DNA from 4 places in the Bradyrhizobium sp. IC4060 genome. Region 1 is predicted to be linked to each of the others. Evidence: predicted binding sites of a transcription regulator. Region 1 holds the regulator's gene; each other region holds the start of a gene.
The links. Region 1 encodes PhoB, which activates phosphate uptake and scavenging genes when phosphate is short. Its sites were predicted from a motif close to TGTCATNNANCTGTCAT; they were not measured.

Region 2: I6F16_RS16265 (UDP-2,3-diacylglucosamine diphosphatase) is a predicted target of PhoB. The motif match lies at 4,677-4,693, and genes of this name have one in related genera.
Region 3: I6F16_RS33650 (DUF2794 domain-containing protein) is a predicted target of PhoB. The motif match lies at 1,868-1,884, and genes of this name have one in related genera.
Region 4: I6F16_RS13270 (DUF465 domain-containing protein) is a predicted target of PhoB. The motif match lies at 5,350-5,366, and genes of this name have one in related genera.

The regions. Positions count from the first base shown of each region.
Region 1 is NZ_JADYVJ010000010.1:184,771-191,950, reverse strand. Features, by position in the region: gene pstC (phosphate ABC transporter permease subunit PstC) at 1-625, shown strand, start outside; gene pstA (phosphate ABC transporter permease PstA) at 630-1,475, shown strand; gene pstB (phosphate ABC transporter ATP-binding protein PstB) at 1,472-2,293, shown strand; gene phoU (phosphate signaling complex protein PhoU) at 2,305-3,021, shown strand; gene phoB (phosphate regulon transcriptional regulator PhoB) at 3,044-3,751, shown strand; gene I6F16_RS27890 (GcrA family cell cycle regulator) at 4,051-4,563, opposite strand; gene I6F16_RS27885 (aspartate aminotransferase family protein) at 5,023-6,231, shown strand; gene argF (ornithine carbamoyltransferase) at 6,231-7,166, shown strand.
Region 2 is NZ_JADYVJ010000004.1:56,570-63,749, forward strand. Features, by position in the region: gene I6F16_RS16250 (caspase family protein) at 1-1,549, shown strand, start outside; gene I6F16_RS16255 (threonine/serine dehydratase) at 1,737-2,720, opposite strand; gene I6F16_RS16260 (glycosyltransferase family 1 protein) at 2,784-3,827, opposite strand; gene I6F16_RS16265 (UDP-2,3-diacylglucosamine diphosphatase) at 3,841-4,653, opposite strand; gene thiD (bifunctional hydroxymethylpyrimidine kinase/phosphomethylpyrimidine kinase) at 4,842-5,642, opposite strand; gene I6F16_RS16275 (PAS domain-containing sensor histidine kinase) at 5,963-7,180, shown strand, end outside.
Region 3 is NZ_JADYVJ010000017.1:70,227-77,406, forward strand. Features, by position in the region: gene I6F16_RS33640 (Bax inhibitor-1/YccA family protein) at 1-523, shown strand, start outside; gene I6F16_RS33645 (GNAT family N-acetyltransferase) at 773-1,303, shown strand; gene I6F16_RS33650 (DUF2794 domain-containing protein) at 1,434-1,805, opposite strand; gene I6F16_RS33655 (DUF1223 domain-containing protein) at 2,336-3,112, opposite strand; gene acnA (aconitate hydratase AcnA) at 3,344-6,064, opposite strand; gene ccmA (heme ABC exporter ATP-binding protein CcmA) at 6,306-6,908, shown strand; gene ccmB (heme exporter protein CcmB) at 7,036-7,180, shown strand, end outside.
Region 4 is NZ_JADYVJ010000003.1:308,527-315,706, reverse strand. Features, by position in the region: gene I6F16_RS13315 (tetratricopeptide repeat protein) at 1-427, opposite strand, end outside; gene rpsU (30S ribosomal protein S21) at 529-825, opposite strand; gene aqpZ (aquaporin Z) at 1,085-1,807, shown strand; gene I6F16_RS13300 (5-(carboxyamino)imidazole ribonucleotide synthase) at 1,850-2,956, opposite strand; gene purE (5-(carboxyamino)imidazole ribonucleotide mutase) at 2,953-3,441, opposite strand; gene I6F16_RS13290 (GGDEF domain-containing protein) at 3,584-4,291, shown strand; gene I6F16_RS13285 (hypothetical protein) at 4,293-4,544, opposite strand; gene I6F16_RS13280 (hypothetical protein) at 4,567-4,785, opposite strand; gene I6F16_RS13275 (DUF465 domain-containing protein) at 4,917-5,123, opposite strand; gene I6F16_RS13270 (DUF465 domain-containing protein) at 5,454-5,636, shown strand; gene I6F16_RS13265 (NAD(P)/FAD-dependent oxidoreductase) at 5,783-6,907, opposite strand; gene I6F16_RS13260 (EAL domain-containing protein) at 7,110-7,180, shown strand, end outside.

The DNA.
Region 1 (7,180 bases):
CCGCCCGATCGGCATGGCGGTTGAGCTGCTCGCCGGCATCCCCTCGATCATCTACGGCATGTGGGGCTTCTTCGTGCTCGGCCCGTTCCTGGCCAACACCTTCCAGCCTTTCATGATCAGGGTGTTCGACGGCGTCCCCGTGCTGGGCGCGATCTTCGCAGGGCCCCCGTCCTATCTCAGCCTGTTCAACGCCGCGCTGATCCTCGCCATCATGGTGCTGCCCTTCATCACCTCGATTTCGGTCGACGTGTTCAAGACGGTGCCGCCGGTGCTGAAGGAAGCCGCCTACGGCGTCGGCTGCACCACCTGGGAGGTCGTCCGCAGCGTGGTGATCCCCTACACCCGCGTCGGCATCATCGGCGGCGTCATGCTGGCGCTGGGCCGGGCGCTCGGCGAGACCATGGCGGTGACCTTCATCATCGGCAACTCGTTTCGGATCTCCTCGTCGATCTTCGCGCCGGGCACGACGATTTCGGCGGCGATCGCCTCCGAATTTGCCGAGAGCGACGGCCTGCACCAGTCCGGCCTGATCCTGCTCGGCCTCCTGCTGTTCGTGCTGACGTTCTTCGTGCTCGCTGCCGCCCGTTTGATGCTGCTGCGCCTCGAAACCAAGGCCGGGAAGTGAAGCCATGAACCCGATCTATTCGCGCCGCCGCCGCTGGGACATCGTCATTCGCGGCCTCTGCATCGCAGCCGCCGCCTTCGGCGTCACCTGGCTCGCGCTGATCCTGGTCACGCTGCTCTACAACGGCCTGGCCGGGCTCAACCTCCAGGTCTTCACAGCTGACACGCCGCCGCCCGGATCGACCGAGGGCGGCCTGCGCAACGCCATCGTCGGTTCGTTGATCATGACCGTGATCGGCGTCGGCATCGGCGCGCCGCTCGGCCTGTTCGCCGGCACCTATCTCGCCGAGTACGGCCGCAACGACAAGCTGACCTCGGTGATCCGCTTCATCAACGACATTCTCCTGTCGGCACCCTCGATCATCATCGGCCTCTTCATCTATGGCGCGGTGGTGGTGCCGATGCGCGGCTTCTCGGCGATTGCGGGCGCGCTGGCGCTTGCCGTCATCGTGATCCCGGTCGTCGTGCGCACCACCGAAGACATGCTACTGCTGGTGCCGAATCCGTTGCGCGAAGCTGCCAGCGCGCTCGGCCTGCCGCGCTCGCTGGTGATCAAGCGTATCGCCTATCGTGCCGCGCGCTCCGGCCTCATCACCGGCGTGCTGCTGGCGACCGCCCGCGTCGCCGGCGAGACCGCGCCGCTGTTGTTCACGGCACTGTCGAACCAGTTCTTCAGCCTCGGCCTGAACAAGACGATGGCGAACCTGCCTGTCACCATCAACAACTTCGTGCAGAGCCCCTACGAGTATTGGAAGCAACTCGCCTGGAGCGGCGCGCTGTTGATCACCCTGACCGTGCTTGCCCTTAACATTGGCGCGCGCATCCTTGGCGCCGAGAGGACTGCAAAATGAGTGAAATGTCTGTTTCCGTCAGCGCGCCGACCGTTCATCCCGGCTCGCAGCCCCTGCCCGAGGCGCCCGCCAAGGTCACGGCGCGCAACCTCAACTTCTACTACGGCGACCACCACGCGCTGAAGAACATCAACCTGGCGCTCGGCACCAACCGCGTCACGGCGTTCATCGGCCCGTCCGGCTGCGGCAAGTCCACCCTGCTGCGCATCTTCAACCGGATGTACGACCTCTATCCGGGCCAGCGCGCCGACGGTCAGCTGTTGCTCGACCATACCAACATCCTCGACCCCAAGCTCGACCTCAACCTGCTCCGCGCCCGGGTCGGCATGGTGTTCCAGAAGCCGACGCCGTTCCCGATGACGATCTACGAGAACATCGCCTTCGGCATTCGTCTCTATGAGAAGATCTCCAAGTCCGAGATGGACGACCGCGTCGAGAAGGCACTGCGCGGTGGCGCGCTGTGGAACGAGGTCAAGGACAAGCTCAATGCCTCCGGCCTGTCGCTCTCCGGCGGCCAGCAGCAGCGCCTCTGCATCGCCCGCACCGTCGCGGTGCGGCCCGAGGTGATCCTGTTTGACGAGCCCTGCTCGGCGCTCGACCCGATCTCGACCGCCAAGGTCGAGGAGCTGATCCAGGAATTGTCCGAGAACTACACGATCGCGATCGTCACCCACAACATGCAGCAGGCCGCGCGCGTTTCCGACAAGACCGCCTTCATGTATCTCGGCGAGTTGATCGAGTTCGACGACACCAGCAAGATCTTCACGTCGCCGAGCGATCGGCGCACGCAGGATTACATCACCGGCCGGTTCGGCTGAGGAGACGGAACATGGGTTCTGAACATACCGTAAAGGCTTTCGACAGCGACCTTCAGGAGCTCACCCGCCTGGTCGCCGAGATGGGCGGCATCGCCGAGCGCATGATCGTCGATTCCGTCGACGCGCTGATCCGCCGCGACGTCGCGCTCGGCCAGCGCGTCGTCGCCACCGACGTCGAGCTCGACGCGCTGCAGAAGCGCATCGAGGAGCGCGCCGTGCTCACCATCGCCCGCCGCCAGCCGATGGCCGTCGACCTGCGCGAGATCGTCGGCGCGATGCGCGTTGCGACCGATCTCGAGCGCATCGGCGATCTCGCCAAGAATATGGGCAAGCGCGTCGCGGCGCTGGAGACGGATTTCCATCCGCTCAAGCTGTTCCGCGGCCTGGAGCACATGACCGACCTCGTGCAGCAGCAGGTCAAGTCGGTACTGGACGCCTATGCCGCGCACGACCTGCCGGCGGCGATGGCGGTGTGGAAGGGCGACGAAGAAGTCGACGCCATCTGCACCTCGCTGTTCCGCGAGCTCCTCACCTACATGATGGAGGATCCGCGCAACATCTCGTTCTGCATCCACCTGATGTTCTGTGCCAAGAACATCGAGCGGATCGGCGACCACGCCACCAACATCGCCGAGACCGTGTTCTACATGATCGAGGGCCAGGCGATCACCGACAAGCGGCCGAAGGGCGACATGACGACCTTCGCCACGACGGTGCCGAACACCTGACGACTTAAGGAGCTACGACCACATGGGCGCACGCATTATGGTGGTTGAGGACGAGGAAGCTCTCACCGAGCTTCTTCGCTACAACCTCGAAGGCGACGGCTATGACGTCGAGACGGTGATGCGCGGCGATGACGCCGACACCCGCCTCAAGGAGCACATTCCCGATCTGATCGTGCTCGACTGGATGCTGCCGGGCCTGTCAGGCATCGAGCTGTGCCGGCGGCTTCGGACCCGCCCCGAGACCAAGCAGCTGCCGATCATCATGCTCACCGCGCGCGGCGAGGAGAGCGAACGGGTGCGCGGGCTCGCGACCGGCGCGGATGATTATATCGTCAAGCCGTTCTCGGTGCCGGAGCTGCTTGCGCGCGTGAAGGGCTTGCTCAGGCGCGCGAGCCCCGAGCGCCTCGCCACCGTGCTCGCCTATGGCGATATCGAGCTCGACCGCGACAAGCGCCGCGTGGCGCGCTCGGGCCGGCCGATCGATCTCGGTCCGACCGAATATCGCCTGCTGGAGTTCTTCCTGGAGCATCCCGGCCGCGTGTTCTCGCGCGAGCAGCTGCTCGACAGCGTCTGGGGCCGCGACATCTACATCGACGAGCGCACCGTCGACGTGCATATCGGCCGCCTGCGCAAGCTGCTCAATCTCGGCCGCGAGCAGGACCCGATCCGCACCGTCCGCGGCGCCGGCTACGCGCTGGACGATCGCTTCGCGAAGGCTGAGCAGACGTAAGGCGCCAGCGACAGCTGGTTTGGCGAACTGCGGCGCCGATCTCGGCCGTCATCCCGGGGCGCGCGCAGCGTGAGCCCGGGATCTCAGCGCGAGCGCTTGCGCTCTTCGCGATTAGCCACAGGACGTGGTTTGGCGAAGACTCGGAGTGACCATCTCGCGCAACGATTGCGCCCCGCGGTTACGGATCCCGCATTCGCGGGGATGACACCGAACGATTGGGAGCCGTCATCGTGTGACGGCTGCAGTCTTGGCGATCAAGCTTGGCGATCAAAGCTTGGCGATCAGGGAATTCCGCAAGCTCACCGCGTGCCCGGTTTCGGTGCTGCGCGACGGCGGTCCGCTGCGGGCTGATAGGCCACGCGCGAATGCTGGGCGCAGTAGGGCAGGCCGGAGAGCGCCTTGCCGCCGCAGAAGAAGAAATCCGGGCTCGAGGGATCGCCGACCGGCCAGTGGCAGGTCGCCTCGTTCAATTCCAGCAGCGACAGCCGCTGGCTCATCGGCACCACGTTGTCGTAGGTAACCGGCTCGGCTTCCAACTCGACCTCGAAGGCCTGCGCCAACGCGGTGTTGCCGCGCGCGACGGGGCGGGTCACCCGCATCATATGCTGCGCGGGCCGTGCCTTGCGCGGCCGCGGCGCTGCCGATGAAGGGCTCTTGGCGCGGCCGGACAGGCCGAGCCGGTGCACCTTGCCGATCACGGCATTGCGGGTCACATTGCCGAGCTCCGCCGCGATCTGGCTGGCCGAAAGTCCGGCCTCCCAGAGCTTCTTCAGCTGCTCGACGCGATCATCGGACCAGGTCAAAACCGTCATTGCACCCTTTCCCTCGCTGCGCGCCTGCCATCCTGGGGCCTTCGCAGCGAATGCTTTAGCCTTGAAAAACCCGTGCCGTCAGAATCCCTTAAGGCTCGCCGGGCGCGCTCAAGACGCCCGAACGTTTACGCCGGTACATGAGGACTTCTGGGATCAGAACTGCTGCACGAGATGTCGTATCTGACAGTCCAAACGCTACAATATGGCGTGACTCCCGCGCAAGAGTCCGCCGACTCGCTTCCACATGTTCCGTGGTGAAAAACCCGCAAAATCGGCACCGCAAGACTACGGAATCAGCGTTTCGCGAGGCTTTCCGGGCGGCATTGACACCCGTCTTGCCAGGCATAAGATAGTGCCACGTGCCGCCCTTAAAAGGCGGCACGTTTCGTTTTCCGGGGCCGGTCGATGGTGCGTCGCGCAATGCATGCCTCACACCGTCCGCAACATTCAAGTGACGTCATGACTAACAGCGCAGCGCCGCATTTGCTCCCCGTTTTCGCCAGGGCCGACCTCGGTTTCGAGCGCGGCGAAGGCTGCTGGCTGATCGCGACCAACGGCGATCGCTATCTCGATTTCACCTCGGGTGTCGCGGTGAATGCGCTCGGCCATGTCCATCCCGCGCTGGTCAAGGCGTTGCAGGAGCAGGCGACCAAGCTCTGGCACATGTCGAACCTGTTCCAGAGCCCTGACGGCGAGAAGCTCGCAAGCCGCCTCTGCAATGAGAGCTTTGCGGACTTCGTGTTCTTCTGCAATTCCGGCGCCGAGGCGCTGGAAGGCGTGATCAAGCTGGTGCGCCACCATCACTTCTCCAAGGGGCATCCGGAACGTTACCGCATGATCACCTTCGAGGGTGCCTTCCATGGCCGCACGCTGGCGACGCTCGCCGCCACCGGCTCTGCGAAATATCTCGAGGGCTTCGGTCCGCCGATGGACGGCTTCGATCAGGTGCCGCACGGCGACCTCGACGCCGTGAAGAAGGCGATCGGTCCGCACACCGCCGGCATTCTCATCGAGCCGATCCAGGGCGAGGGTGGCGTTCGTTCTGCACCTCACGCCTTCCTGAGGGCGCTGCGCGAACTCTGTAACGAGCGCGGCCTGTTGCTCGCCTTCGACGAGGTGCAGACCGGCATGGGCCGCACCGGCGAGCTCTTTGCCTACAAGCGCACCGGCGTCACACCGGATGTGATGTCGCTCGCCAAGGCGCTCGGCGGCGGCTTTCCGATCGGTGCGGTGCTGGCGACCGCGGACGCGGCGGCCGGCATGGGGCCCGGCTCGCACGGCTCCACCTTCGGCGGCAATCCGCTCGCGATCTCGGCTGCCAACGCCGTGCTCGATGTCATGCTCAAGCCCGGCTTCTTCGACCACGTGCAGAAGATGTCGCTGCTGCTCAAGCAGAAGCTCGCCTCCGTGATCGATCGTCATCCCGAAATCGTCAGCGAGGTGCGCGGCGAGGGCCTGCTGATCGGTATCAAGGCGGTGGTGCCCTCGGGCGATCTCGTCGCGGCGCTGCGCGCCGAAAAGCTGCTCACCGTCGGGGCCGGCGACAATGTCGTGCGCTTCCTGCCGCCCCTGATCGTCACGGAAGCGGAGATCGAGGACAGCGTCGGCCGGTTAGAGCGCGCCTGCGCTGCGATCTCCTCCAGCCAGACCAAGCGGGCGGCAAGCTGATGAGCACGACGCCCAACAAAGCTCCCAAGCACTTCCTGGATATCAACGAGCTGCCGCTCTCGGAGCTCAAGAGCATGCTCGCCGCCTCTTCGGCGATGAAGGCGAAGCAGAAGGCGCAGCAGCCGGTCAGGCCGCTCGAGGGCAAGACGCTGGCGATGATCTTCGAGCGTCCCTCGACCCGCACCCGCGTCTCGTTCGACGTCGGCATGCGCCAGCTCGGCGGCGAGGCGATCATGCTCACCGGCGCCGAGATGCAGCTCGGCCGCGGCGAGACCATCGCCGACACCGCGCGGGTTCTGTCGCGCTATGTCGACGCCATCATGATCCGCATCCTCAACCACGATGCGCTGCTGGAGCTTGCGGCCAACGCCACCGTGCCCGTCATCAACGGCCTGACGCGGCGTTCGCATCCCTGCCAGGTGATGGCCGACCTCATGACCTATGAGGAACATCGCGGCCCGATCGAGGGCAAGACGGTGGCCTGGACCGGCGACGACAACAACGTGCTGGCGTCCTGGGCCCATGCCGCCGAGCGCTTCAAATTCCAGCTCAATGTCGCAACGCCGCCGGAGCTCGCACCGAAAAAGGCCATGCGCGACTGGATCAAGGCGACGGGCGCGCCGATCGTGCTCGGCACCGATCCGGAAGCCGCCGTGCGCGGCGCCGATTGCGTCGTCACCGACACCTGGGTGTCGATGGGCGACAAGGAGGGCGAGCACCGCCACAACGTGCTCAAGCCCTACCAGGTCAATGCCAAGCTGATGTCGCTGGCCAAGGCGGACGCATTGTTCATGCATTGCCTGCCGGCCCATCGCGGCGAGGAGGTCACCGACGAGGTGATCGACGGGCCGCAATCGGTCGTGTTCGACGAGGCCGAAAACCGCCTGCACGCGCAGAAGGGCATCTTGGCCTGGTGCTTCGACGCGGTGAAGTAGGCGCGCTGGAAGCC
Region 2 (7,180 bases), on a different contig from region 1:
GACCCAGAACGACATGCTTCGCGTCGTCCAGGACTTCTCCGCCAAGGTCGCCTCGCGCGGTCCGAACACGGTGGCGATGGTCTATTACGCCGGTCACGGCGTGCAGCTCGCCGGCGAGAACTATCTCGTTCCGGTCGACGCCAAGGTTTCCAGCCCGACCGAGCTGGTCAACAATTCGCTGCGCCTCGTCGACGTGATGTCGACGCTGGAGACGATCCCGAGCCGCATGCGCATCGTCATCCTCGATGCCTGCCGCAACAACCCTTTCCCTGAAATCAACGACGCCGGCCGTGGCTTGGCAATCGTCGATGCGCCGAACGGCTCGATCGTCGGCTACTCGACCGCGCCAGGTGCCGAGGCGCTCGACGGCACCAATGGCCACAGCCCGTACACACAGGCGTTCCTGAACGTCGCGCGCGAGCCCAACGTGCCGATCGAGCAGCTGTTCAAGCGCGTGCGCCTGCAGGTCAACCAGACCACCAGCGGCGCGCAGATTCCGTGGGAGAGCTCGTCATTGACGAGCGACTTCACCTTCTTCGGTGACACCGCCGTTGCCGCCAACCGCGCGCCGGTGAAAGCGCCGGTCGTGCAGATGGCCTCCAATTTGCCGAGCCGCTCCACCCGCCAGGCCTATGACTACGTCGTGTCCGAGGGCCGGCCGGAGTACTATCAGGAGTTCATCCGGATGTACCCGCACGACCCGCTGTGCGACCACATCCGCTGGCTGCTCAACAACATCCTGATCTCGCAGGCCTGGCACAAGGCGGTGCTCGCCAACTCGCCGCTCGCCTACAAGAGCTTCTATGACAGCTACGGCAACAGCCCCTATGCGCAGGTCGCGCTGAAGCTGCAGACGCAGCCGAAGCAGATCCCCCTGATGCAGGCGACCAAGTTCCTGGCGCCGCAGACCATTGCTCCGACGATCAAGATCGGCAATCTCGGCCAGCCCAAATACATGCCGCTGATGCAGCAGGGCAATGGCGCGCAGGTGAACGGCAATCTGCCTGTCGTGCAGAAGCCGCTCGACGGTAACGTCCTCGGCAAGCTCGGCAATGGCGGCCAGATCGTCACCCTGCCTGCCGGCAACAACCAGCCGAACCCGCAGAACGGCACGCCGCCGCAGACCCCGAGCAAGATCGTCACGCTGCCTGCGCCGACCAACACGATCAACGGCAAGGTCGGCATCGGCAAGATCGTGACCCTGCCTGCGACCAGCACCATGCCGAATGGCGGCACCGTCAAGCCGGGCAAGATCGTGACCATGCCGGTGAATGTCGGCAAGGGTGGCCCGAACATCGAGTCGAAGCCGGTCAACGTGCAGACTCCGAACCGCCCGATCCGGCTCAACAACGGCAACACCGGCATCGTTAAGCTCAACAATAACCCGTTGGATAAGGGGCAGGTGCAGAACAACGTGCAGAACACCCGCCCGCAGATCAACACGATGCCGAGCCGCATGGTCAGCAGCAACAACAACTTCCGGCAGTCGATGAACCAAGCGCCGAGCATGAACAATGGCGGCAACCGTCGCGGCGGCTTCACGCACTGATTGCGGCGAGCGAGACGACAAAGGGGCAGAGCGGAAACGCTCTGCCCCTTCTTCATGTCTGTTCTTGGTCATTCCGGGATGCGCCGTAAGGCGCAGGCCCAGAATCCATACTCCCGATCGTGGTTATGGATTCTCAGATGCGCAATTGCGCATCATAGCTCTCGCTGCGCGAGCCCCGGAATGACGATCAGGCCACCAGCTCCGCGAACAGTTCCGCATCGACATTGCCGCCTGACAGCACGATGACGACGTTCTTGCCGGCCACATCAAGGCGGCCCGCGAGTAGCGCAGCAAGCCCCACCGCGCCGCCGGGCTCCACCACCAGCTTCAGCTCGCGATAGGCAAAGGCGACCGCCGCGCCGACTTCCTTGTCCGACGCCGTGACGCCGCGCGCCAAGAGCTTGCTGTTGATAGCAAACGTCATCTCGCCCGGCATCAGGGCCATCAGCGCATCGCAGATGGTGCGGCCGGCCGGCGGATGCGGCTCGCGATGGCCTGCGCTGAGTGAAATGCCGTGATCGTCGAAGGCCTCGGGCTCGGCGACCACGATCTCGGCTTGCGGATAGCGCGCCTTCACGGCGGTCGCGACACCCGCGATCAAGCCGCCGCCGGAGGCCGGCGCCACCACGATGTCGGGGCCGAGCCCGAGCGTTGCCATGTCCTCGGCGATCTCGCGGCCGGCGGTGCCCTGCCCTGCGATCACGAACGGATCGTCGTAGGGTTTGACCAGCGTCGCGCCGCGCTTCTCGGCAATGCCGCGCGAGATCGCCTCGCGGTCGTCCTTGTCGCGGTCGTACAGCACGACCTCGGCGCCGTAGGATTTGGTGCGCTCGCGCTTCGACAGCGGGGCGTCCGCTGGCATCACGATGGTGGCCTGCATGTCGAGGATCTTTGCCGCCGCCGCCACGCCTTGCGCGTGGTTGCCGGAGGAGAACGCGACGACGCCGCCGGCGCGCTTGTCCTGCGGGATCGAGAACACCTTGTTGAACGCACCGCGGAACTTGAACGAGCCGGTGCGCTGAAGCATCTCCGGCTTCAGGAACACTTTCGCACCGACGCGCTCGTTGAGCACGGGGAAGGACAACAGCGGGGTGCGGATGGCGTAAGGCGCGATCACGCGCGCTGCGGCATCGATGTCGGCAGGGCCGACCGGAAGGGCCTGTTCGGTCATGGCGGAATGCTATCGCGGCCAATCAGGCCCGGGCAAGACACCTCCGCGAGAGGATTTCTTGCCTCAAGCCACGAAACGCGGCTGTTCCGCGCCGGTCCGGCCGGGCAGCACCGCCCCGACCGCCAAAATGCTGTCGATAAAGACCGTTGCCGAGGCCTCCCAGGTGTAGTTGGCGGCGAACGCGACGCAGTCCCGCCGGGAGATATCGAGCGCCGCGAAGCAGGCATTGCGCAGATCGTGATCGAGCGCGCCGACCGGCGCATCGCCAATCACGTCGCGGGGACCCTTCACGGGGAAGGCCGCGACCGGCAGGCCGCTCGCGAGCGCCTCCAGCAGGACCAGGCCGAAGGTGTCGGTCTTGCTCGGGAACACGAACACGTCGGCGGCCGCGTAGATATCCGCCAGTTCCTCGCCGTGCTTCTCGCCGAGGAAGATCGCATCGGGGTAGACCTCTTCCAGCGAGGCGCGCGCCGGGCCGTCGCCGACGACCACCTTGGTGCCGGGTAGGTCGAGGTCGAGGAACGCCTCGAGATTCTTCTCGACTGCGACGCGGCCGACCGACAGGAACACGGGTGCCGGCAGGCAGAGATCGATGACGCGCGGGTGGAACAGCGTGGTGTCCACGCCGCGCGGCCACAGCACGACATTGTCGAAGCCGCGCTCGGTCAGTTCGCGCGCGAGCGCCGGCGTCGCCGCCATCACGGCGCGGCTGGCGCTGTGGAAGCGCCGCAGCGCCCGCCAGATCAGCGAGCCCGGCACTGGCACGCGGGCGCGGACATATTCGGGAAAGCGGGTATGGAAGCTGGTCGTGAACGGCAGCTTGCGCTGGCGGCAATAGCGGCGGACCATCAGGCCGATCGGCCCTTCGGTCGCGATGTGGATGCTGTCGGGACGCGCCTCCTCGATCAGCCTTGCGATCCGGGCCGGGCGCGGCATGGCGAGGCGCACGTCGCGATAGCTCGGCATCGCGAAGGTGCGGAACGATTGCGGCGTCAGGAACGTGAACTCGACGCCGAGCGCTTTTGCAGCGTCAGAGAGCTTGGTCAGCGTCCGAACCACACCGTTGACTTGCGGGTGCCAGGCGTCGGTCGCGACCAGGATGCGCATCAAGAGGTCCTTGTTATGCAGCTCTGGCTGCGACCTGTGGCACCTGCTCCGGCTTCCGCAACTGATCCGCCCAGGTGATGATCTCGAAGTGACCGTCGTCATGCTCGACCAGGGCGGTGCAGCTCTCCACCCAGTCGCCGCAATTCATGTAGCGGATGCCGCCCTCGTCGCGGATCACGGCGTAGTGGATGTGGCCGCAGATCACGCCGTCGGCCTGGTGACGCCGCGCCTCGGCGGCGAGCGCCTGCTCGAACGCGCCGATATAGTTGACGGCGTTCTTGACCTTCTGCTTGGCCCATTGCGACAGCGACCAATAGGGCACGCCGAACAGGCGGCGGAAGAAGTTGACCAGGCGGTTCATCTGGATCGCGAAGTCGTAGGCCTTGTCGCCGAGATGGGCGAGCCAGCGCGCGTTCTGCACCACGAGATCGAAGATGTCGCCGTGAATGACCAGATAGCGCTTGCCGTCGGCGCCGGTGTGAACCGTGTTCTCGACCACGTCGATGCCGCCGAAATGCGTACCGTAATAGTTGCGCAGGAACTCGTCGTGATTGCCGGGAATGTAGATGACCTTGGCGCCCTTGCGCGCCTTGCGCAAAAGCTTCTGGACGAGGTCGTTATGCGATTGCGGCCAGTGCCAGCTCGATTTCAGCGCCCAGCCGTCGACGATGTCGCCGACGAGATAGATCGTATCGGCATCGTGGTAGCGCAGGAAGTCGAGCAGAAGATCGGCTTGTGAACCGCGGGCCCCGAGATGGACGTCGGAGATGAACAACGTGCGAAAGCGCCGCTCCGGGCTCTCGTCACTCACATCGTAACTTCCCATGCGCCAGCCTGTAACAATGTCCCGTGACAGGGGGATGACCGATTGAACCCTTGAGGCACCTTCAAATACGAATCACGCCTTGCCTCGCCCTCCCCGCGAATATCAGTCGCATGCGACAATCAGGCGACATGGCGCCGCAGGGTAGGTGCGCTCCCTCCCGCTTGCGGGGGAGGCGAAGCAAGCCCGCCTCAGTAGAACTTGTGGAAATGATGGATCGGCCCATGGCCGTGGCCGACGCTGAAGCGGTCGGCGGCGGCGATCGCGGCGCTGATCCAGGCCTTGGCGTTGCGCACGGCGGCCTCGAGGTCCTCGCCCCTGGCCAGCCCGGCCGCGATGGCGGAGGACAGCGAGCAGCCGGTGCCATGGGTGTTGCGGGTGGCCACACGCGGCGCGGCGAGCGCGATCGCGGTCTCGGCAGTGACGAGATAGTCGGTGCTCTCGGCGCCCTCGCCGTGCCCGCCCTTGATCAGGACGGCGCGGCAGCCCAGCGCCAGCAGGCGGCGTCCTTGGCTTTCGATCTCGGCCTCGCTCGCCGCCACCGGCGCATCGAGCAGGGCCGCAGCCTCCGGCAGGTTCGGCGTGATCACGGCAGCCAGCGGCATCAGCCTGGTGCGCAGGGCGTCGACGGCTTCAGTGGCGAGCAGGCGGTCGCCGGAGGTCGCCACCATGACGGGATCGAGCACGACATGCCGCGGCGCCCAGCGCGACAGCGCGGCCGCGATGGCATCGATGCTGGCGGCCTGGGCCACCATGCCGATCTTCACCGCACCGATGTCGAGGTCGGAGAACACCGCGTCGATCTGCTCGGTGACGAACCCGGCCGGCACCGCGTGAATGCCGGTCACGCCGCGCGTGTTCTGCGCCGTCAACGCCGTGATCACGGAGGCGCCATAGACGCCGAGCGCGGCAAAGGTCTTCAGGTCCGCCTGGATGCCGGCGCCGCCGCTCGAATCGGAACCGGCGATGGTGAGTGCGACCGGGGTCGTCATCGCGGGAGACATGTGCTTGAGGAGGCCGCCATGGCCTCTCGTAGCGCGACCGTGGAACGTCAGCAAGCGCGCCGGGCCGCCGCCAGGCGTGATTCGCGAACCGATTGCGCGCCTTGCGAATCAGTCGGACACCGCGCGGACCAAGGCCCGAAATGATGCGGGCTTGAAAATGCAACGGCGCCGGACCCTTGCTATAGTCGCGTACCTTAGCGTGCTTCGCCGGTTACGCGAGACGTCAGGTGGTGGAACCGTCCAGCGCCCCCATGTTGCGGGCCGCCGGCCCCGCAAGCCACCTGAACAAGACTCCTTGGGGTGGAACGATGTGGGCCTTCTTCGAACGTCTCCTCGACTCGTCCATGCTGTCGCCGCACGGCATCTGCCTTTTGTGGGAGCCTGAGCTGATCTGGCTTCACGTCGTTTCCGACGCCAGCATTGCCGCCGCCTATTTCTCGATCCCGTTCGCCCTCGCCATCCTCGTCACCAAGCGGCGCGACCTCAAATTCGGCTGGGTCTACTGGGCGTTCGCGATCTTCATCATGGCGTGCGGCCTGACCCACGTGCTGTCGATCTACACGCTCTGGGTTCCGATCTATGGCATCGAGGGCATGGTCAAGGCCGCCACGGCGGTCGCGTCGGTCTTCACCGCCGCCGCGCTCTGGCCGCTGCTGCCGAAGATCCTCACGATCCCCTCGCCGTTCGAGCTACGACAGGTCCAGGCCGCGCTCGAGGAGGAGGAAATCAAGAGCCGCGACGCCACGCTGCTGCTGCAGCAGGTCCGCGACGCCCAGCGCGCGATGCGCGAGAGCGTGGCGCGCCTCACCGCGATCGTCGAGACCGCGGTCGACGGCGTCATCCTGCTCGATGCGCAGGACCGCATCCTGCTGTTCAATCCGGCCTGCGAGCGCTTGTTCGGCTACCGTGCCGACGAGGTGATGAACCGCAACGTCGGCATGCTGATGCCCGAGGCGGATGCAGCATCCGAGCGCCAGGCGCGGCATTTCGCGACCAGCGGCGAGGCCGTCGGCCTGCGCAAGGACGGCACGACGTTTCCGATGGAGCTGTCGGTCGGCCAGGCGCGGCAGGACGGCGAATTGATCTTCGTCGGCATCGTCCACGACCTCACCGCGCGCAAGCTGACCGAGCAGCAGCTTCAGCAGGCGCAGAAGATGGAGACGGTCGGTCAGCTCTCCGGCGGCATCGCGCATGACTTCAACAATCTGCTGACCGTCATCATCGGCAATGCCGAGCACCTGAGCGAGCAGCTCAAGGCGAGGCCCGACCTCGGGCGCTTTGCCGACGACATCTGCCAATCGGGCGAACGGGGTGCCGAGCTGACGCAGCGCCTGCTCGCCTTCAGCCGCCGCCAATTGCTGCGGCCTCAGACGATCGATTGCCGGAGCCTGCTCGATTCCATGTTCAAGCTGCTCAAGCGCACCTTGCGCGAAGATATCGAGATCAGGACGACCTCCGGGCCCGGCACGATCCTGGCCTTTGCCGACCGCGCCCAGCTCGAATCCGCCGTGCTCAATCTCGCGCTC
Region 3 (7,180 bases), on a different contig from region 1:
CATCCTGGCGCCGCTCGCGATGGTATTCGTGATCTCGGCAGGCATCAATCGTCTGGCACCCTCGACCGCCCAGATCCTGTTCTGGGTGTTCGCGGCGCTGATGGGCATCTCGCTGTCGTCGATCTTCCTGGTGTTCACGCACACCTCGATCGTGCGGGTGTTCTTCATCACCGCGGCGACCTTCGGTGCGCTGAGCCTCTACGGCTACACCACCAAGCGTGACCTGACCGGCATGGGCTCGTTCCTGTTCATGGGCCTGATCGGCATCGTTCTCGCCAGCCTGGTGAACCTGTTCCTGGCCAGCTCGATGCTGCAGTTCATCGTGTCGGTGGTCGGCGTGCTGGTGTTCTCGGGCCTGACCGCCTGGGATACCCAGCGGCTGAAGAACGACTACATCTACGGCTATGCCTCGGCCGGCGGTGACGTCGCAGAGCGTTCGGCCATCACCGGCGCACTGTCGCTGTACCTGAACTTCATCAACCTGTTCACGCTGCTGCTGCAGCTCCTCGGCCAGCGCGAGTAAGCTCTGAGACGAGAGAACGGACACGAACCCCGGCCGAAAGGCCGGGGTTTTGTTTTGAGGGTACGGCCTCTCCCCGTCATTGCGAGGAGCTCGCGACAAAATTGCGCAGCAATTTTGCGCCGATGCGACGACGCAATCCAGAGCCCCTCCGCAGATGCATTTCTGGATTGCTTCGCTGCGCTCGCAATGACGGGTGTGGAGGCAGCGCAGCCTCTTCCGGCCCCTCAGGGAACGCTCTATCCTTCCCCCATGTCCGCACCCGATATCAGGCCCACCACCGAGGCCGACCTCCCCGCCGTCACCGCCATCTACCAGCAGGCCGTCCGCGAGGGCACGGCGACGTTCGAGCTGGAGCCGCCCGACCTCTCGGAAATGACGCGCCGCTATCGCGCGCTGATCGACGGCGGCTATCCCTATTTCGTCGCCATGCTGGACGGCCGCGTGGCCGGCTATGCCTATGCCGGCGCCTACCGGCCGCGGCCCGCCTATCGCTTCACGGTGGAGAACTCGATCTATCTCGATCCGTCCTTCCACCGCCGCGGCGTCGGCTCAATGCTGCTGGAACGGCTGATCGTCGAATGCGAAGCGCGCGGCTTTCGCCAGATGATCGCTGTCATCGGCGATTCCGCCAATGCCGGGTCGATCGGCGTGCACACAAGGTGCGGCTTCAAGATGATCGGCACGCATCCCAGTGTCGGGCTGAAATTCGGCCGCTGGCTGGACACCGTGATGATGCAGCGCGACCTCGGCGAGGGCGCAAGCACGGTGCCGGGGAAGTAGTTCATCCGTCATTCCGGGGCGATGCACAGCATCGAACCCGGAATCCATTGAACGGCAGGGGCGGTGGAGGGAGGGATGCATTCCGGGCTAGCGACTTCGTCGCGCCCCGGAATGACGATCGATGGTTCGGCTACACCACCGCCAGTTTGCGATCGATCACCAGCAGCACCCGCTCGAGCTCGTGGCCGCGACGCAGGATCAGGCCGGTCGCCGAGATCACGCTGTACATGCCCTGCTTGCGCGCCAGGCGCGGGTCCTTCTCGATGCGATAGATCGGCACTTCCGAGGCGCGGCGATAGACCGAGAACACGGCGCGGTCCTTCAGGAAGTCGATGGCATAGTCGCGCCATTCGCCGTCGGCGACCATGCGGCCGTAGAGATTGAGAATCCGGTGCAGCTCGAGCCGGTTGAACGTCACCCGGTTCGGCTGCGCATGCGCCGCGGCAGGACGCGCCGCCGCGCGCTGCTCGCTCGGATCGGCATCCTCCGACGTCAGACTCATGGGAAGCGCCTCCTCATCGCACGGCTACCCGCGTCCGCCAAGATCGTCCCGGAACCGCGTTCGTGACAATTGCATGATTGCGCCAACCGTTCCGCATCGCAAGGGGCTCGACCCATCGAATCGGCGTCGCATCAGGACACACGCAAGGGTGGAACTCCGTCGCGGCAAACCGTCACGGGATCGTTAGCAGGAATCATAGTATCGCCGCTTTTCCGCCAACCGCCTGCCGCCCTGCACTGCGAAAAGGGTGACGTGCGTTGACCCGGTCCTTTCGGTTCCGGATTCCTCAGCCCCCAGCCCCCCGGGGTCGAACAGGATCGGGTCTGTACGCACGACAAGGAGGGCCAACGCAAGTTGGTCCTTTTTTGTTTGTGCCGAGATGTTTCCGGGTCCGCCGTCATTCCCGGGCGCGCGAAGCGCGAGCCCGGAATCCATTTACCATCACACAGGCTGAGAAATGGATTCCGGGTTCGCGCCAAGAGGCGCGCCCCGGAATGACGAGCATCAATTGCTGAGACGTTCTGCCTGCTTCAATGCAGCGACGTGTAGGCCGCACCCAGCATCGGGCCCGGTCGCTCGCGGCTGCCGTCCTGGACGTAGACCACCGCGCCGTCGACGCCGTCGCGCGTGAGGTTCTCGATCGGCACCGTCCAGCTCTCCGGACGGCCGGTCCAGTCGCCGACCTTGAGCAGGCTGCGCACCACGTTGTGATAGGTGACCTGCTGTCCCTTGTTCTCGCCGCGGGTGATCGCGATCGGCACCGACTTCGCGATCGAGCAGATCCAGACCTCGCCGCGCGAGACCGTGGGCTCCTTGCTTGCGGCGACCGACACGTTGATCTGCTTGCCCGAGAGCGACATCGTCACCGGCACGCTCATCACGCCAGTGCCCTTGTCGGTCTTGCCGATCGCGTTCTCGATGCCGGTGCGATCGCTGCCGATGACATGGGTGGAGCCGTTGACCACGACCTGCGGCGTGTAGACCTCGCGGTCGCCGCGCATGCGCGAATAGGCACGCTGCCGTGCAGAGAAGCGCGAATCCGCCAGTGTGTCCTTCCAGCCGAGATAGTCCCAATAATCGATCGGCATGCTCAGCGCGATGACGGAGGGGTCCTTGGAGAGATCGCCGATGATCTGGTCGGCGGGCGGGCAGGAGGAGCAGCCCTGCGAGGTGAACAATTCGACGACGGCGCGGGGTTCAGCCTCGGCAGGACGAATGACGGCGATGATCGCACATATGCCGAGAGCTCCCGACCAGAGGGCGCCGGACCAACGTGGAATCAGATGGGAAGCCGTCATTGTCGTCATGTCGAACGCCGCACACCGTTGCTCTCAGAGGGAAATCTTATCGCCGGATGGTCACCGTAGTCTTACGGGGCGCGGTACATTCATCCATCCGGGCCACCGTCCAAAGGGAGGTTTTCCGCCGGGCGGGCCCATCTGAAGCGTACCGCAAACGCGCGAAGGCGGCCTTTGATAGGCCGCCTTCGTTAAGGCTTCTACTCACTTCGCAGTGAGCCATCATTCACAAATCCGCGTTTACGCCGCGAGCTTGCGCAGCACGTAGTGCAGGATGCCGCCGTTGCGGTAGTAGTCGAGCTCGTCCAGCGTATCGATGCGGCAGAGCAGCGAAACGCGCTGCAGCGAACCGTCGCCGGAGACGATCTCCGCGGTCAGCTTCTGGCGCGGCTTGAGGTCGCCGACGAGGCCGCGGATGGTCACCTTCTCGTCGCCCTTCAGCCCAAGCGACTGCCAGGAGGTGCCTTCCTCGAAGGTCAGCGGCAGCACGCCCATGCCGACCAGGTTGGAGCGGTGGATGCGCTCGAAGCTCTGGCAGATCACGGCGCGCACGCCGAGCAGGCGCGTGCCCTTGGCGGCCCAGTCGCGCGAGGAGCCGTTGCCGTACTCGGCACCCGCGAACACCACCAGCGGCACCTTCTCTTCCTGGTACTTCATCGCGGCGTCGTAGATCGACATCTGCTCGCCGTCGGGCCAGTGCTTGGTCAGGCCGCCCTCGGGGATGTTTCCGTCCGCGCCCTTCAACATGAAGTTCTTGATGCGGATGTTGGCGAAGGTGCCGCGCATCATCACTTCATGGTTGCCGCGACGCGTGCCGTACTGGTTGAAGTCGGCCGGACGCACCTGGTGCTCGCTGAGATATTTGCCGGCGGGCGAGGTGAGCTTGATGGAGCCGGCCGGCGAGATGTGGTCGGTGGTGATCTTGTCGCCGAACATGGCGAGGATGCGCGCCTCGACGATGTCGGTGACCGGCTCCGGCTCCTTCTTCATGCCTTCGAAGTAGGGCGGGTTCTGCACATAGGTCGAAGACATGTTCCAGCGATAGGTCTCACTCTCGACCGTCTTGATCTTGCGCCAGTTGGTGTCGCCCTTGAACACGTCGGCATACTTCTTCTTGAAGATCGACGCGGTCACGAACTTCTTCATGAAGGCGTTGATCTCCTTGGTCGTCGGCCAGATGTCCTTCAGGTACACCGGCTTGCCGTCCTTGCCCTCGCCGAGCGGCTCGGTGGCGAGGTTCTTGGTGACGCTGCCCGCGAGCGCGTAGGCGACCACCAGCGGCGGCGAGGCCAGGTAGTTCGCCTGCACATCCGGCGAAACGCGGCCTTCGAAGTTGCGGTTGCCGGAGAGCACGGCGGCCGCGACGACGCCGTTGTCGTTGATCGACTTCGAGATCTCCTCAGGCAGCGGACCGGAATTGCCGATGCAGGTGGTGCAGCCGAAGCCGACCAGGTTGAATCCGACCTTGTCGAGATCGGGCTGCAGACCGGAATTGGCGAGATATTCCGCGACCACCTGGCTGCCCGGCGCGAGCGAGGTCTTCACCCACGGCTTGGCCTTGAGGCCCTTCGCAGCCGCATTGCGCGCGAGCAGGCCGGCACCGATGAGCACGCTCGGGTTCGAGGTGTTGGTGCAGGAGGTGATCGCAGCGATCACGACGTCGCCATGGCCGATGTCGAAGTTCTTGCCGTCGACGGGGAAACGCTTGGCCGGCTCCTCGGCCTTCTTGTACTCGCTGGCAAGCGCGAGCGAGAAGCCGTCCGCGACGGTCGGCAGCGCGATGCGGCCTTCGGGACGCTTCGGGCCGGCCATCGACGGCACGACGTCGCCGAGGTCGAGGGTCAGCGTTTCCGTGAACACGGGGTCGGGCGACTTGGCCGTGCGGAACAGGCCCTGCGCCTTGGCATAGGCCTGCACCAGCGCGACGCGGGCCGAGGCACGGCCGGAGGTCTTGAGATAATCGAGCGCGGCGGCATCGACCGGGAAGAAGCCGCAGGTCGCGCCGTATTCGGGCGCCATGTTGGCGATCGTCGCCTTGTCGGCGACCGAGAGGTGGTCGAGGCCGGGGCCGAAGAACTCGACGAACTTGCCGACCACGCCGAGCTTGCGCAGCATCTGCGTCACGGTGAGCACGAGGTCGGTCGCGGTGACGCCTTCCTTCAGCGCGCCCTTCAGCTTGAAGCCGACGACGTTGGGCAGCAGCATCGACAGCGGCTGGCCGAGCATGCAGGCTTCCGCCTCGATGCCGCCGACGCCCCAGCCGAGCACGGCAAGGCCGTTGACCATGGTGGTGTGCGAATCGGTGCCGACCAGCGAATCGGGATAGGCCACCTCGAAGGTGCCGGTCTTCTTGCCGACGGTCATCTTCTCCTTCTTGGTCCAGACCGTCTGGGCCAGATATTCGAGATTGACCTGGTGGCAGATGCCGGTGCCGGGCGGCACGACGGAGAAGTTCGAGAACGCCTTCTGGCCCCACTTCAGGAACTCGTAGCGCTCCTGGTTCTGCTTGTATTCCTCGGTGACGTTCTTGCCGAAAGCCTTGTTGTCGCCGAAGAAGTTCACGATCACGGAATGGTCAATGACGAGATCGACGGGCACCAAGGGGTTGATCTTCTCAGGCTCGCCACCGAGCTTCTGCATCGCGTTGCGCATCGCGGCGAGGTCGACCACCGCGGGCACGCCGGTGAAGTCCTGCATCAGCACCCGCGCCGGGCGGAAGGCGATCTCATGCTCCAGCGACTTCTTGCGCAGCCATTTCGACACCGCGACGATGTCTTCCTTCTTGACCGAGCGGCCATCCTCGTTGCGCAGCAAATTCTCGAGCAGGACCTTCATCGAGTAGGGAAGTTTCGAAATTCCCTTCAGACCATTCTTCTCGGCGGTGGGCAGGCTGTAATAGACATAGGTCTTGGCGCCGACCTTGAGAGTCTTTTTGCATTTGAAGCTGTCGAGCGAGGTCATGTAGGAGATCCCAATTGCTAGTTATACCCGGCAGGGTATTTTAACACCGTCAGCGTATCAGGCTGGGCCGCTTGCAGGGGCAGGTTGAGTTGCTGCATCAAGTAGTTCCGGGCTTATAGAAGCTTTCTAACCGCGCCGCCACAGCCACTATCGTGCCGCAGCAATTCGCGAGCCAAAAATTCCCATGCGCTACCCCAAGATTTCCTGAGGCCCGGCTGTGAGCGGACTGAACCAAGGCGACATGCGGCTGTCAGGTCACGGGCTGAGATGCGTGCGGGGCGGGCGCGAGGTGTTCGCCGGGCTCGATTTCGCGGCCGGGTCGGGCGAGGCCGTGGCTGTGGTCGGCCGCAACGGATCGGGCAAGACCTCGCTGCTGCGGCTGATCGCGGGCCTGCTCGTTCCGGCCGGCGGGACGATCGCGCTGGAGGGGGGCCATAGTGAGCTGACCCTGGCGGAGCAGTGCCACTATCTCGGCCATCGCGATGCCCTGAAGCCGGCGCTGAGCGTGGCCGAAAACCTGACGTTTTGGGCTGATTTTCTCGGCGGCGAGCTTTTCGATGCCGTCGAGAGCCTTGCCAAGGTGGGGCTCGACCACGCCATCCATCTGCCCGCCGGATTCCTGTCCGCGGGACAGCGCCGCCGGCTCTCGCTGGCGCGGCTGCTGACGGTCCGCCGCCCGGTCTGGCTCCTGGACGAGCCGACCAATGCGCTTGATGTCGCCGGTCAGGACATGTTCGCCGGCCTGATGCGCGAGCATCTGGCCGGCGGCGGCATGATCGTCGCGGCGACGCATGCCCCGCTCGGGATCGAATCGCGGGAGCTGCGGATCGGGGGTGTGGCGTGAAGTTCAGGCACCCTCAGTTTTCCAAGCGGCCGGGCTCGGCTCTCTCCATTCCCTCCCCCCACAAGGGGGAAGGGAGCGCAGTGTGCCTGTGGCTGTCGGATGCGTTCCCAGAAGCTGGAAGCCTCCCATGACCGCCCTTGCCGCCCTCATCCGCCGGGACATCAGGATTGCGCTTCGCGTCGGCGGCGGGGCGCTGATCGGGGTGCTGTTCTTCCTGACCGTGGTGGTGCTGATGCCGTTCGCGGTCGGGCCGGATCTGGCGCTGCTGTCGC
Region 4 (7,180 bases), on a different contig from region 1:
GGCCCAGCAGCGGCTCGGCCTTTTGCGGGTTGAGTCCGCTGGCGGCGCTGAAATCGGCGATCGCGAAGTCGTGCTGGTTGTTGCCCTGGTAGATCAGGGCGCGGCCATAGAGCGCCTGCGCATTGTAGGGATCGAGGCCGATCGCGCGATTGAACTCGTCGAGCGCTGCCGCGGCCTCGCCTGACTTCGCCAGAGACTGAGCCTTCGCGGTATGGGCCTGGGCTTCGGTGACGTTGCCGGCGCTCACCGCGCTCTCGGCCGGCGCGGCGGCCTTGGGGGCCTCCTGCGGCTTGTCCTTCTCCGGCATCAGTGATCCCAGATCGAACGAGCAGCCGCCCAGCACGATCCCCGTCAGGGCCGCCGCGAGCGGCGGCTGCCAGATCCGGCGCCGTCGCGGAAGGCCGCGCTGGGAGAAAGGGGAGGCCATCTACGGTTGGCTCGCGCTAGAGCTTGATCCGACAAGTCCTCAAAACAATAACGCGGGCCCGGGGCCCGCGTCATCGAAAACTAAAGTCTTGCTGAATCGGCTCAGCGCGGTCCGCGCGGACCTGCACCGGGGCCGCCACGACCGCCGCGATCACCGCCCGGGCCGGCGCCGAACACCGGCTTCGGCTTCATCGGCAGCAGGCCTTCGCGCTGCAGCTTCTTGCGGGCCAGCTTGCGCGCGCGGCGCACGGCCTCGGCCTTTTCGCGGGCCTTCTTCTCGGAGGGCTTCTCGTAATGACCGCGGAGCTTCATCTCGCGGAAAATTCCCTCGCGCTGCATCTTCTTCTTCAGCGCCTTGAGGGCTTGATCAACATTGTTATCGCGAACGAGAACCTGCACGCGGCATCCTCTTCAGGTGGATCGGATTTGAATTCTGGTAAGTCAAAGGGGATGGCGAAACGCGCAAGCCCTTAACCTTGAGCGCGCGGATGTATCAGACAAAACCGCAGATGTCCACCGGCCAAGCGGATTTTCGGGCCAAGTTCGGCCATTAAATGCGGCGAAAATACCTCCATGCGGCCCCGATTTGGGCGATTTGGCGCCGAGGACGGGGCCGCACCGGAGCTTTGTTCCGGAATCTTTGCAATGAGGGACTACAATGGACATCAAAAAATATGCTGCCGAAGCCATCGGCACCTTCTGGCTGACATTCGCGGGCTGCGGAAGCGCGGTGATCGCCGCCGGCTTCCCGCAGGTCGGGATCGGGCTGGTCGGCGTGTCCCTGGCTTTCGGATTGAGCGTCGTCACCATGGCCTACGCGATCGGCCACATCTCCGGGTGCCATCTGAATCCGGCCGTCACGGTCGGTCTCGCCGCCGGCGGCCGCTTTCCGGCCGGCCAGATCCTGCCTTATGTGATCGCCCAGGTGGCGGGCGCGATTGTCGCCGCATCGCTGCTCTATGTCATTGCGAGTGGGGCGCCCGGCTTCGACGTCAGCAAGGGCTTCGCCTCCAACGGCTATGGCGCGCATTCGCCCGGTCAGTACAGCATGATGGCCGGCTTCCTCACCGAGGTGGTGATGACCATGATGTTCCTGTTCATCATCATGGGGGCGACCCATGGGCGCGCGCCGGCGGGTTTCGCTCCGCTGGCGATCGGGCTCGCGCTGGTGATGATCCACCTCGTCAGCATTCCCGTCACCAACACCTCGGTGAACCCGGCGCGCAGCACCGGCCCGGCGTTGTTCGTCGGCGGCTGGGCGCTGTCGCAGCTGTGGCTGTTCTGGGTCGCGCCGCTGATCGGCGGCGCGCTCGGCGGGGTGATCTATCGCTGGCTCAGCGAGGAGCCCAGCGGCGTCGTTGCGGGCGTGAAGACGGCGTAGTCACAATCACCCGGCGGGATTGCAGCTCTTGCTGCGATCCCGTCACTTGTCCCGGGGCGGCCTGACTTCTGTCACGTGGCCCATCTTGCGGCCGGGGCGCGGCGCGCCCTTGCCGTAGATGTGCACGGTCGCGCCCGGCACGCTCAGCCACTTTTCGTAATCGTTGATCTCGTCGCCGATCAGGTTGGTCATGGTGACGACCTCGCCGTGGCGCACCGGCTTGCCGAGCGGCCAGCCGGCGATGGCGCGGATGTGCTGCTCGAACTGTGAGACGGAGGCGCCGTCGAGCGTCCAGTGCCCGGAATTGTGCACGCGCGGCGCGATCTCGTTGACCAGCACCTTCGGTCCGGTGCCGCCTGCCAGCACGAACATCTCGACCGCGAGCACGCCGACATAGTCGAGCGCGCTTGCGATTTTGCTCGCGATGCTGCGCGCCTCCTCGGCGAGCGCGTCAGGAATCGGCGCGGGCGCACGCGATATCTTCAGGATGTGGTCGCGGTGCTCGTTCTCGGTGACGTCGAAGCACTCGACCTCGCCCGTGGCCGCGCGCGCGGCGATCACGGAGATCTCGCGCTCGTAGGGCACGAAGGCCTCCAGGATCGCCGATTTGGTGGCGAGGCTGGTCCACACCTTCGCGATGTCGTCGCCCTCGCGGATGATGGCCTGGCCCTTGCCGTCATAGCCGAAGCGGCGGGTTTTCAGCACCGCTGGAAGGCCGATCCTGGCGATCGCCTCGCGCAGCGAGGAGACGGAGGTGACGTCGGCGTAGGCGGCAGTGCCGATCCCGAGCTTCGTCACGAAATCCTTCTCGGCGAGCCGGTCCTGGGTCGTCTCGAGGATCTTGCGGTTGGGCAGCACCGGGCGGCGCGCGTCCAATACCAGCGCGGCTGCCGCCGGCACGTTCTCGAATTCGTAGGTGATGACGTCGACATCATGCGCGAACAATTCGAGCGCCTCCACGTCGGCATATTCGGCGCAGGTCGCGTTCAGCACGACGTCGAAGGCCGGTGAATCCGGATCGGGCGAGAACACCTGGCAGCGCAGGCCGAGTCGCGCCGCGGCCATGGCAAGCATCCGGCCCAATTGTCCGCCGCCGAGGATTCCGATGGTGTCACCGGGCTTCAGCTTCACGTGCCTGGTGTCCGTCACGCCTTGTCCTCCGGCCGCTCGGCGACCGCCTCGGTCTGGGCCTTGCGCCAGGCGGCGAGGCGATCCGACAGGGCGGGGTCGGACAATGCCAGCACGGCGGCTGCCAGCAGCGCGGCATTGATCGCGCCGGCCTTGCCGATGGCGAGGGTGCCGACCGGAATGCCCGCGGGCATCTGGACGATCGAATAGAGCGAATCGACGCCCCTGAGCGTCTTGGATTCGACGGGAACACCAAACACAGGGAGTTCCGTCAGCGCCGCCGCCATGCCGGGCAGATGGGCCGCGCCACCGGCGCCGGCGATGATAATCTTGTAGCCTGCGGCCTTGGCACCCTTGGCGAATGCGAACAGCCGGTCGGGCGTGCGGTGGGCCGAGACGATGCGGCTGTCGGCAGCAATGCCGAGCGCGTCAAGCGTGTCGGCGGCGTGCCGCATCGTGTCCCAGTCCGACTGGCTTCCCATGATGATGGCGATCGGCGCGGTCATGACGTCAATTGTGCCCAGAAAAACAGAGAGATAGGCCAGATTAATGATTCCGGCCGGCGGCTCGCAAGGCGGTGGCAAGGAGAAGGGAATCCACTATCCTGTCTTGGTGAATCCCCGCAAGCCTTCATTGAGCACGATGCCCATGAAGAAACCGAAAAGGGCGAGCCCTGCGAAGGCCAGAAAGGGCCGGAACATGAGCGCCGCCCGATCCAAAGCCGTTTCGAGCCGCGCGGCCAAACCGGCCTTGCGCAGAGCGCCGGCTGCCGATGACGGCAAGGCGATCATCCGCGGCCTCAGGAGCAAGCTCAAGGCGGCCCTGTTGCGGATCTCGGAGCTCGAGGCGGCCGCCGATACCGATTTCCTGCTCGGGATTCCCAACCGGCGCGGTTTCGAGCGCGAGCTCGCGCGCGCCATCGCCTATATGAAGCGCTACCGCGCCAGCGGGGCGCTGATCGTGCTCGACGTCGATCGGCTGAAGCCGATCAACGATTCCTTCGGTCATGCCGCCGGCGATGAGGTGCTCAAGGCGATTGTCGCCACGCTGACGCGACAGATCCGCGCCTCCGACGTGGTCGGCCGGCTCGGGGGCGACGAGTTCGCGCTGCTGCTCTGGAATCTCAGCGAGACCGATGCGAAGGTCAAGGCTGCGGCCTTGGAGCAGGCGATCGACGAATTGTCATTCGTTTTTCGCGGCCAGCACGTGGCCGCGGGCGCCTCGGCCGGCGTCGCGCTGCTCGGTCCGCAATCCGCTGCAGGCCGCGCCCTGGAGGAGGCGGATGCCGCCATGTATGTGCGCAAGGCGAGCCGCCGGCACGAGCCGCGGATCAGGCTGGTCGGCGGCGAGCGCTAGTCTAGAGGGTGGCAAGATCTTCCGGCACGTTGCCGAACTTGCGCAGCAGCGTCGCGTCGCCGAATTCGCCGGTCATGGGATCGCCGCTGCGGCTGAACGCGATCGCGCCGATATGGCCGGCGCCGCGCGCCAGCATCTCTGCGCGTCGCAGCGCCGCCGTCGAGGACTGACACTCCTCTGCAGCGCCTGCGACGGGTGATCCGTCGTCATCGATCAAGAAGGGCATTGCAACGTAATAGGTCACATCCGACATGGCGTTGCTCCAAGGTTGAAGATTATGCGGCGCTGCTCTTGCTCCGCATCTTGCTGCGCGAGATCTCCGGAATGCAGCCGGCTGAAATCGCCGCCTGCAATTCCTCCAGCTCGGCTTCCAGATATTCGTTGGCCATGATCAGCGCCTTGATGGTGCTGCGCAGATTGCCGTCGCACATCGCGATCGCCTGATCGCAGGCCTGTTCGTAATGGCTGTTGTCGAAAAGGGCGGTTGCCGACATCTGCGTTGTCCTCGTGTGTTGTCCTTGAGCGTTCTCTGAGGTGTTGGGGCGCCCGCGAATGTTCCTATTTTGTTCTTATTGAGTCAAGCGGATTCGGAAGCGGCGGGGCGCCGCGCAAGACCGGCTCACGGTCAGGCGATGATGTCGGGGGTGATCTGGTCTTCGATGAACGCGATGCGGTCGCGCAACAACAGCTTGCGCTTCTTCAGGCGCTGTAACCGCAACAGGTCGGGGGCGGGCGATTGATGCAATGCATCGATCGCCGCATCGAGATCTCGGTGTTCCTGCTGCAACCGGGTGAGCTCGGCTTCGAGCTCACGCTCATCTTCATTGGTCATGTCTGCGGTGGCCGAAAACCGATAGGCGTGAGATCCGGGCTGTGGATGCCCTGTGGAAATTATCGTCCTTGCGCCGCGTGATCGCAAGCGATCTGCGATCCCTCGTCCCCGATCTCCAGCAACATATTTCTGCAGGGAGCTGCGGCGGTGCGTCGGCGTATTGATATCATGGATTTTTCCGGCGTGGTTCCCTTAGTCACGCTTCGTTACATATGAACTTTCAAAAATGACGCTGCAACGACGGATACCCATCGACAGGACGAATCGGTGATGTAGACTTGGTTGTCCGGATCGAATCCTAAAGGTTCAACCCTACCGAGGAGGTTTCGAATGACAATTCAGGCACATCTCGTTGAATTGGAACGGAAGCACAAACTTCTCGAAAACGAATTGCACGAAGCTCTCGTGCACCTTTCAACAGACGACCTGCAAATTGTTGAGTTGAAGCGCCGGAAGTTGATGGTCAAGGACCAGATCGAGCGTCTGAAGCAATCTGGCGACACGCTCCACTAGTAACCCCCGTGACAGTGTAGAGTTGATCACGTCCTTCACGCAGGGATGAGAGCATCCGTGCTCATCCCTGCTGCAAGGTGTGTACCGTGCAACACGGTTGTGCGGCGCTCACTCTTGCTTGGACCCGTGGCTCTCGACGCGCACACCTATCCGCTTCTCGAAACACTGTCGATATCTGCGAGCTCGGCGACGTGATCGGCGATCGCGAGCGAGGACGTCAGTCCCGGCGATTCGATGCCGAACAGATTGATCAGGCCTGCAACGCCGTGATCGCGCGGGCCCTGCATCAAGAAATCCTGCGTGGCCACGGCCGGCGGCACGATCTTCGGGCGGATGCCCGAATAGCTCGGCATCAGCGCGCCGTCAGGCAGCGTCGGCCAGTATTTGCGGATCGCGGGATAGAAGCGCTCGGCGCGTGACGGATCGACCTCGTAGTCGATCGTCTCGATCCATTCGACGTCAGGCCCGAAGCGCGCCTGTCCTGCCATGTCCAGCGTCAGGTGCACGCCCAGGCCGCCGGGCTCGGGCACCGGATAGATCAGGCGCGAGAACGGCGCCCTGGCGTTGCAGCTGAAGTAGTTTCCCTTGGCGAGATAGGCCGGCGGAATCCGGTCCAGCGGCATGCCGTCGATGCTGCGCGCCACATGCGTTGCCGACAGCCCCGCGGCGTTGACGAGGAGGCTGCATTGCAGCGTCATCGGTGCCTCGCCGCCGGCATCGATCTCGATGAGGCCGGCCGCCGCCTTGGCACGGATCAGCGGGGTGTGAAACGCGAAAGCTGCGCCGGCGTCCTCGGCTTCGCCGCGCAGCGAGAGCATGTAGGAATGGCTGTCGATGATGCCCGTCGACGGTGACAGCAGCGCGGCGTCGCAGGCGAGCGCCGGCTCCAGCGCGCGTGCGGCCTCGCCCGAGAGCAGCTGCATGTCGAGCACGCCGTTGGCCTCGGCATGCGCCTTGATCGATTGCAGCTTCTCGGTCTCCTTCGGGCTGGTCGCGACGATCAGCTTGCCGCAATTTTTGTGCGGGATGCCGCGCTCGGCGCAGTAGCGGTACAGCGCGTGCTTGCCTGCCACGCACATGCGCGCCATCCAGCTCCCGGCCCGGTAGTAGATGCCGGCATGGATCACCTCGCTGTTGCGCGAGGAGGTGACGGTGCCGATCGCCTCGGCTTCCTCCAGCACGATCACCTCGCGCCCGGCCTGGGCGAGCTTCCGGGCCACCGCGAGCCCGACCACGCCGGCTCCGATGACGACGCAATCGACCCTATCCATGGTTGTGCAGGAGACCAGTTGGAAGCACCGGTGGCGCACGGTCCGGATGCGGCGGCGCAGGCGGGGCTTCCGTTAAGAAGTCGTTTATCATGTCAGGGCAATTGCCGCATTTTATGTCACATTATTCTGTTGTGCCCACAGGCGTTTACCCGATCCAAACCCGCGAGGCCAGACAATCCGACGTTGAAATCGCGGGTGGCTGATGGCTGAGAAGAACTGGCACGTGGGCAGCACGCTTTCGATTGCTGTGCACGCCCTCCTATGCCTGGCCGT